2 regions of the Limnohabitans sp. TEGF003 genome follow, and region 1 is predicted to be linked to the other one. Evidence: predicted binding sites of a transcription regulator. Region 1 holds the regulator's gene; the other holds the start of a gene.
What was found. The regulator FNR, encoded in region 1, switches genes on or off when oxygen is low (the NO sensors DNR and NnrR bind a similar motif). The targets are predictions, from matches to a motif close to TTGATNNNNATCAA.

Region 1 (3,202 bases):
GTTGCAGGCGGTCAGATCGAGAACGTGTACCGCCTGCAAATCATGAATGCAGCCGAACACCACTTGAACTTTGAGTTGCAGATCGATGGCTTGCCTGGCCTTAAGCTGGTGGGTGAGCCAGAGGTGCAAGTGGCCGCCACCGAGTCCCGCTGGGTCTCGGTGCGTTTGCAGCTGCCCTATGATGCGGCCGCTGCGGGCTCGCACCCGATCCATTTCCGCATCGCCTCACGCGCGCCCGATGGCCAAGTGGTGGGACAGTTGAGCGAGAAAACCGTGTTCCTGGTTCCCCGTTGATGGGTGACCTCCTTTTCAGAAAGACACACATGAACAACGCACTGCGCAAGCCCCAAGAGGGTCAACCCTGGTGGCGCTTTGGCCTGGTCTGGATGGTGGTGGGCGGCCCGGCCGTGGTGGTCGTGGCGGGATTGGTCACGTTTTACATTGCCGCCAGCAACCCCGACCCGGTGCTTCAGGTGACGCCGCGCAGCGCCATGCAGGAACGCCAGGGCATCACGCATGCTCCAGCCATGCAAGGCCGCAACCACGCGGCCACGGGCGAATTGCCCTCAGCGGTCCAGGCGCCTGCTGCCGCACCGACTCAACCCTGAGGCGAAGGGAGACACCATGCGGGCTCAACGTTGGATGTGGATTGCCTGGCCTGCCTTTTTGGTGGCCGGACTGATGGAAATGCTGGTGTTCGCCTTCGTCGACCCGCGAGACCTGCACTGGTTCGGGCGCGATCTGGACTTGTCCAGGCAAGCGATTTACACCTTGGCTTTTTTCGCGTTTTGGGGTCTGACCATGCTCTCCAGCGCCCTGACCACGCTGCTGGGCATGTCCCCGTTTGAAGTCAACCGCTGCCCGGTAGCGCCGGGCGATCGCCCGGCAGACTGTGCGCAGGGCGGCGTCAATGGCACGCGTTGTTGTTGACCAGACGCTGCAGGCCTTCGGTGTCCAGAATGCGGACATGGCGTTGTTTGACTTCCACCATGCCTTCCTCGACGAATTTGGAGAAAGTGCGGCTGACGGTTTCGAGCTTCAAACCCAGGTAGCTGCCGATTTCCTCGCGCGTCATGCGCAGCACCAGCTCGGACTGGGAAAAGCCACGGGCATGCAGACGTTGCACCAGATTCAGCAAAAAAGCGGCCAGTCGCTCTTCGGCCCGCATGCTGCCCAGCAGCAGCATCACGCCGTGTTCGCGCACGATTTCGCGGCTCATGATTTTGTGCACATGGCTTTGCAGCGCGGTCACCTCGCGTGAAATCTCTTCGATGCGGTCAAACGGCATGACACAGACCTCGGCATCTTCCAGGGCCACCGCATCGCAGGTGTGCTGGTCGTTCACGATGCCATCCAAACCAATGATTTCGCCTGCCATCTGAAAACCCGTGACCTGGTCGCGTCCATCTTCGGTGGCCAGGCAGGTTTTGAAAAATCCCGTGCGGATGGCGTACAGCGAGGTGAACTTCTCGCCGTTGGTGAACAAAGTGGTCCCGCGCTTGACTTTGCGGCGCACCGCCACCAGATCGTCGAGGCGGTTGAGGTCATGCTCGCTCAGGCCCATGGGCATGCACAACTCACGCAGGTTGCAATTGGAGCAGGCGACTTTGATGGCTTGGGGATTCATGGTTGATCTCATGGTTGAGAAATGGATTTGCCTTAGATCAAGTCTTGAGCTTATACCGAAAACGACCCCGAATTTCAGGGTATACCCTGTCTGTGCAGGAAATCCCGGGAAACCGGTAAAGCGTTTGACTTGAGTCAATACAAGCGTGGGGGCAAACAGGCAAAGTCGCACCATTGTTGTGAACACATTCGAATTAAGGGGCAGCCGCATGTCCGTCATCACGCCTGAATTGCTGACACGTTTTGACGTGCCCGGTCCGCGTTACACCTCCTATCCCACAGCGGATCGTTTCGTCGAAGCCTTTGGCGAGGCCGACTATGTGCAAGCCTTGGTGCAGCGTCAATCGGGTACGGTGGGCAAGCAGACACCGCTGTCCTTGTATGTGCACATCCCGTTTTGCGAATCGCTTTGTTATTACTGCGCTTGCAACAAAATCATCACCAAACACAAAGAGCGTTCTGCCGCGTATTTGAAATACCTCGGCAAAGAGGTTGAACTGCACACCCGGCACCTGGGGCGAGGGCAGTCGGTCAGCCAGTTGCACTTGGGTGGCGGCACGCCCACTTTCATGAGCGACGAAGAGCTGCGCCAACTCATGGCCATGCTGCGCGAGCATTTTGAATTCGTGCCGGGCGGTGAATACTCTGTCGAGGTGGACCCGCGCACCGTGGACGACAGTCGACTGGCCGTGCTGGCCGAATTGGGCTTCAACCGCCTGAGTTTCGGCGTGCAGGACTTTGACCCTGCGGTGCAAAAAGCCGTGCACCGCATACAGCCGTCCGAGCAGGTGTTTCAACTGGTTCAAGCGGCTCGCCGCCTCGGCTTCGAGTCGGTCAACGTCGATCTGATTTACGGCCTGCCTCTGCAAACCCCCGAGTCCTTTGACCGCACACTTGAGCAGGTGAAAAGTCTGCGTCCTGACCGCATTGCGCTGTATGCCTATGCGCACCTGCCCGAACGCTTCAAGCCCCAACGCCGCATCCATGCGCAAGAATTGCCCTCGGGTGCAGCCAAAGTGTCCATGCTGTCGCGCTCGCTCGACGCCTTGACCGATGCGGGTTATGTCTACATTGGCATGGACCACTTCGCCTTGCCCGACGACGCCTTGGCCGTGGCCAAAAGGCAAGGGCGTTTGCACCGCAACTTCCAAGGTTACAGCACGCAAGCCGATTGCGACCTGATTGCCTTGGGCGTCTCCTCCATCGGGCGGATCGGCGCGACTTACAGCCAGAACGCCAAGACCATGGAAGAGTACTGTGACCTGCTCGATCAGGGCCACTTTCCAGTGGTGCGGGGCCTGGCGCTCACGCGCGACGACCTGATTCGCCGCTCGGTCATCATGGCGCTGATGTGCCAGGGCCATTTGCAATACGAGTCCATCAACCTGGCCTGGTTGGTCGATTTCAAAACCCTGTTTGCCAAAGAGCTGAGCCAGCTCGAAGACATGCAGTCGCAAGGCCTGGTGGCGCTGAGTGACTCCGGCATCCAGGTCACCGCCATGGGCTGGTTTTTTGTGAGGGGCGTGGCCATGGTGTTTGACCGTTACGTCCAAGCCGACCGCAACCGCAGCCGCTT
Region 2 (3,202 bases), 1.1 Mb from region 1:
GTCTGGACCCGAACCGGGGCGGTGGTCGGGTGGTGGTGGGTTGTGATGCCCTGAGCGATCCGGCGCGCAGCATGCTGGGCGCGGCGCAAGAGCAATGGTTGACCGAGGGCCTGACGCGTAGCACCCGGCGCTGGAAACTGGTGGCGCAGTCCACACAAATGAGTTCGAGTGGCGTCAACACGCCTTTGGGGCGCAGTGCCTTCACCGATGGCTGGGACGGCTACCCGCAAGCCCGGGCCAGACTGCTCGGCACGGTGGCGCAGGCAGGGGTGTCCAATGTGGTGCTGTTGGGCGGCGATGTGCACATGAACGTGGCAGCCCAATTGCGCGTGCAAGCCAACGACGAGCGCTCGCCTGTGGTGGCCAGCGAGATCGTGACCACATCGGTCACCTCACGCGGTCTAGGTGAGAAGTTGTTGGCCCAAATCCGCGAGAGCAACCCGGACATCTTGCATGCCCGCTCGGACGAACGCGGTTACACCGTGCTGGATGTGCGGCCCGAGGGCGTGGCGGCAGAGTTCAGAACCACCCCCAACCCGGCCCAGGCGGACGGGGTTTTTCGCTCGCAGGGGCAGTGGGTTGTTCGCGCGGGGGTGCCAGGCTTGCAAAAAGCCTGACGCCCACCGGCCCGTGTGGATAAACGGGACTCTCGCGGTTTGAATTGAACAGGCTTAGGGATGACCGCAGGGTCTTTTTTTGGTCTGCCGGGCTAGAATCCGCCGATGAATACAGAAGCCCGTACACCGCCCAAAAAATCCTTCAAGGTCCAGATGCTCGCCGCCCGAGAGACGGCCATCATCCAGTCGGTCAACCGATTGCTGGCCGAAAAAGGCTTTGACGCGATGACGGTGGACGAAGTGGCGGCCGAGGTGGGCATTGCCAAGGCCAGTCTGTACAAGCACTTCACCAGCAAGGAAGAGCTGGCCTGCGCGGCCATGGTGACGGCCATGCGCAAGGCGCAAGAGTTCATCTCGACTTTGCCTGCCGAACAGGCGGCCATCGACAAGCTCAAGGCGGTGACCCGCTGGACGATGACCCTCAAACTGCAAGGCCTGATGCCTTCCTTGCCCAGCCAGAATTCCAGCCTGCGGGCCACCTTGATGGCCAGCAAGGACTACATGGATGGCTTGATGGAAGTCAGCGATGCGCTGGGCGGCTGGATTGAAAAAGCCCAGGCGCAAGGTCAGATCAACCAAGCCTTGCCTGCGGTGGCTGTGCTCTACACCCTGTTTGCACGGGCCTGCGATCCGGTGCTGGAGTTCCTCAAAATGGGCGAGCAGCACACCGACGAACAAATCCTCGACCTGGTGATGAGCACCTGTTTCGACGGCCTGAGCGCCCGCTGAGTTTGAGGTTCGCTTTTCCCGGTGGGAGCGAGCCCCTGCTCGCGAATGCTGGCTAAGGGCCGGGCTGATACCCCAATGCTCAGCGCACCAACAGCACGGGCACTTTGCAATGTGCCAGCACCTGGGTGGCGACCGAGCCCATGACCAGGTTGCCCAGCGTGCCGTGGCCGTGTGAGCCCATCACCACCAGGTCAAACTTGCCGCTGTCGGCGGTCTTGGAAATGGTCTCGCCCGCATGGCCCACCTTGGCCACGGTCTTGGCGTCGATGCCGTGACGCAACAGGAACTTGGTGACCGGGCCGAGCACTTTTTCGGCTTCTTCACGTTGGTAGGCGTCGACCACTTCTTTGCCCACGGCTGCGCGCGCACGGGGGGGCAGTTGTGGATTCACCGTCAGCAGGGTGTAGCTGTTGTTCGCGCTGAACAGTTCGTCATGCGTGGTCAGGTAGGCCAGCATTTTTTTGGTGTATTCGCTGCCATCAACGGCCAATAAGATTTTCATGAAGGTCTCCTGTTGCGGATCAAAGAAGTCTTGACTTTAACCGCAGCCTCAGAGCCCTGTCTTGACTTGGGTCATGAAATTTGACGGGATGCCGGGGCGTGTGTGACCCCATGTGATCTGGCATTCATTCAGAGTGCGAGCAGGCAGCCAGGCTGGAATTGCAGCTGCTCGTTTTTGTGCGCATAACCCAGCGGATTGGCCACCACGCGGCAGCCGTGTTGGGTGTAGTCGCTGGCGCAATGCAAATGGCCGTGCAGCCACAACTGGGCATGTGGCAGCAAGTGGTCCAGTGCATTGCAAAAACCGGCCGTGCCCGGCACGTGGCCGTAACGCGGATCAGCGCTGTGCAGGCTGGGCGCAAAGTGCGTGATGACCACGGTGGGTCCGTCAAACGGCTGGGCCAAGGCCTGGCTCAACCAGACTTGGCATTGCAGGGCCTGCTCGCGCAGGCCCTCGGCCAGCCAGGGCTCGCCACGGCGTGTGGTCAGGGTTTTGCGCAGGTAATAGTTGGCCGCCCGAAAAGCCTTCTCACGTGCCTTGAGCTGGCGTGTGTACTGGCTGTTGGGATGGTGAAAGTGGGCCGGAAATTTGGCAGATGTGGGGTCTGGCAAGGTCTGGCCTGCCAGCGGCCCCAGCGCATCGAAATCGGTCCACAGCGTGGTGCCGACAAAACGCACACCGCCCAGCTCCAGCACCTCGCGCTCCAGCCAGGTGATGCCCAAGCGCTGGCAGGTGCCCTGCAAACGGGCGTGGGCTTGGTCAAAGTCCAGGCCGTCGTATTCGTGGTTGCCGGGCACAAACAGCACGGGCGTCGGCCAGCCGTGCAGCGGCGAAAACCGCGCCAGGCCAAAGTCGCCATCGCCGGACGCGGCCAGTGCCGAGCCGGTTTGGTACGAGCCGATGTCACCGGCCAGCACCAGCACATCGGCACCCGGCGCGGGCGTGGGCATGAAGCCGGGGTTGGACTCCAGATGCAGGTCCGACAGGAGCTGGATGTTCATGCCATTACCCCCGTGGCTTCGGTGTCGAAAGCCGCTTTCGCCACTTGCAGCAGCTGCTCACGCAGCCATTGGTGCGCGCCGTCGTGTTGCAGCCGCCGATGCCACAAAGCCTCGACATGCACGGGGGGCACGTCCAGCGGCAGCTCACGCAGCAGCAACTGATCGCCCATGCCGGTGGTCGGTACAAAGTGTCGCGGCAGCACGGTGAGCAGGTCGGAGTTGACCACCACCTGCCCGGCGGTGAAAAACTGGTTCACCGTCATCACGATGCGGCGCTGTCGACCAATCGTGGCCAGCGCTTCGTCGACAAAGCCATAGGGCCGACCTGAAAAACTCACCAACAGGTGCCGGGC

Region 2: ACZ5RT_RS14965 (universal stress protein) is a predicted target of FNR. The motif match lies at 1,910-1,923, and genes of this name have one in related genera.

What each region holds. Positions count from the first base shown of each region.
Region 1 is NZ_AP029225.1:2,010,229-2,013,430, forward strand. It holds gene ccoG (cytochrome c oxidase accessory protein CcoG) at 1-294, shown strand, start outside; gene ACZ5RT_RS09955 (nitrogen fixation protein FixH) at 324-608, shown strand; gene ACZ5RT_RS09960 (hypothetical protein) at 625-930, shown strand; gene fnr (fumarate/nitrate reduction transcriptional regulator Fnr) at 908-1,627, opposite strand; gene hemN (oxygen-independent coproporphyrinogen III oxidase) at 1,836-3,202, shown strand, end outside.
Region 2 is NZ_AP029225.1:3,136,554-3,139,755, reverse strand. It holds gene ACZ5RT_RS14975 (alkaline phosphatase D family protein) at 1-617, shown strand, start outside; gene ACZ5RT_RS14970 (TetR/AcrR family transcriptional regulator) at 723-1,346, shown strand; gene ACZ5RT_RS14965 (universal stress protein) at 1,426-1,848, opposite strand; gene ACZ5RT_RS14960 (metallophosphoesterase) at 1,977-2,849, opposite strand; gene ACZ5RT_RS14955 (LysR family transcriptional regulator) at 2,846-3,202, opposite strand, start outside.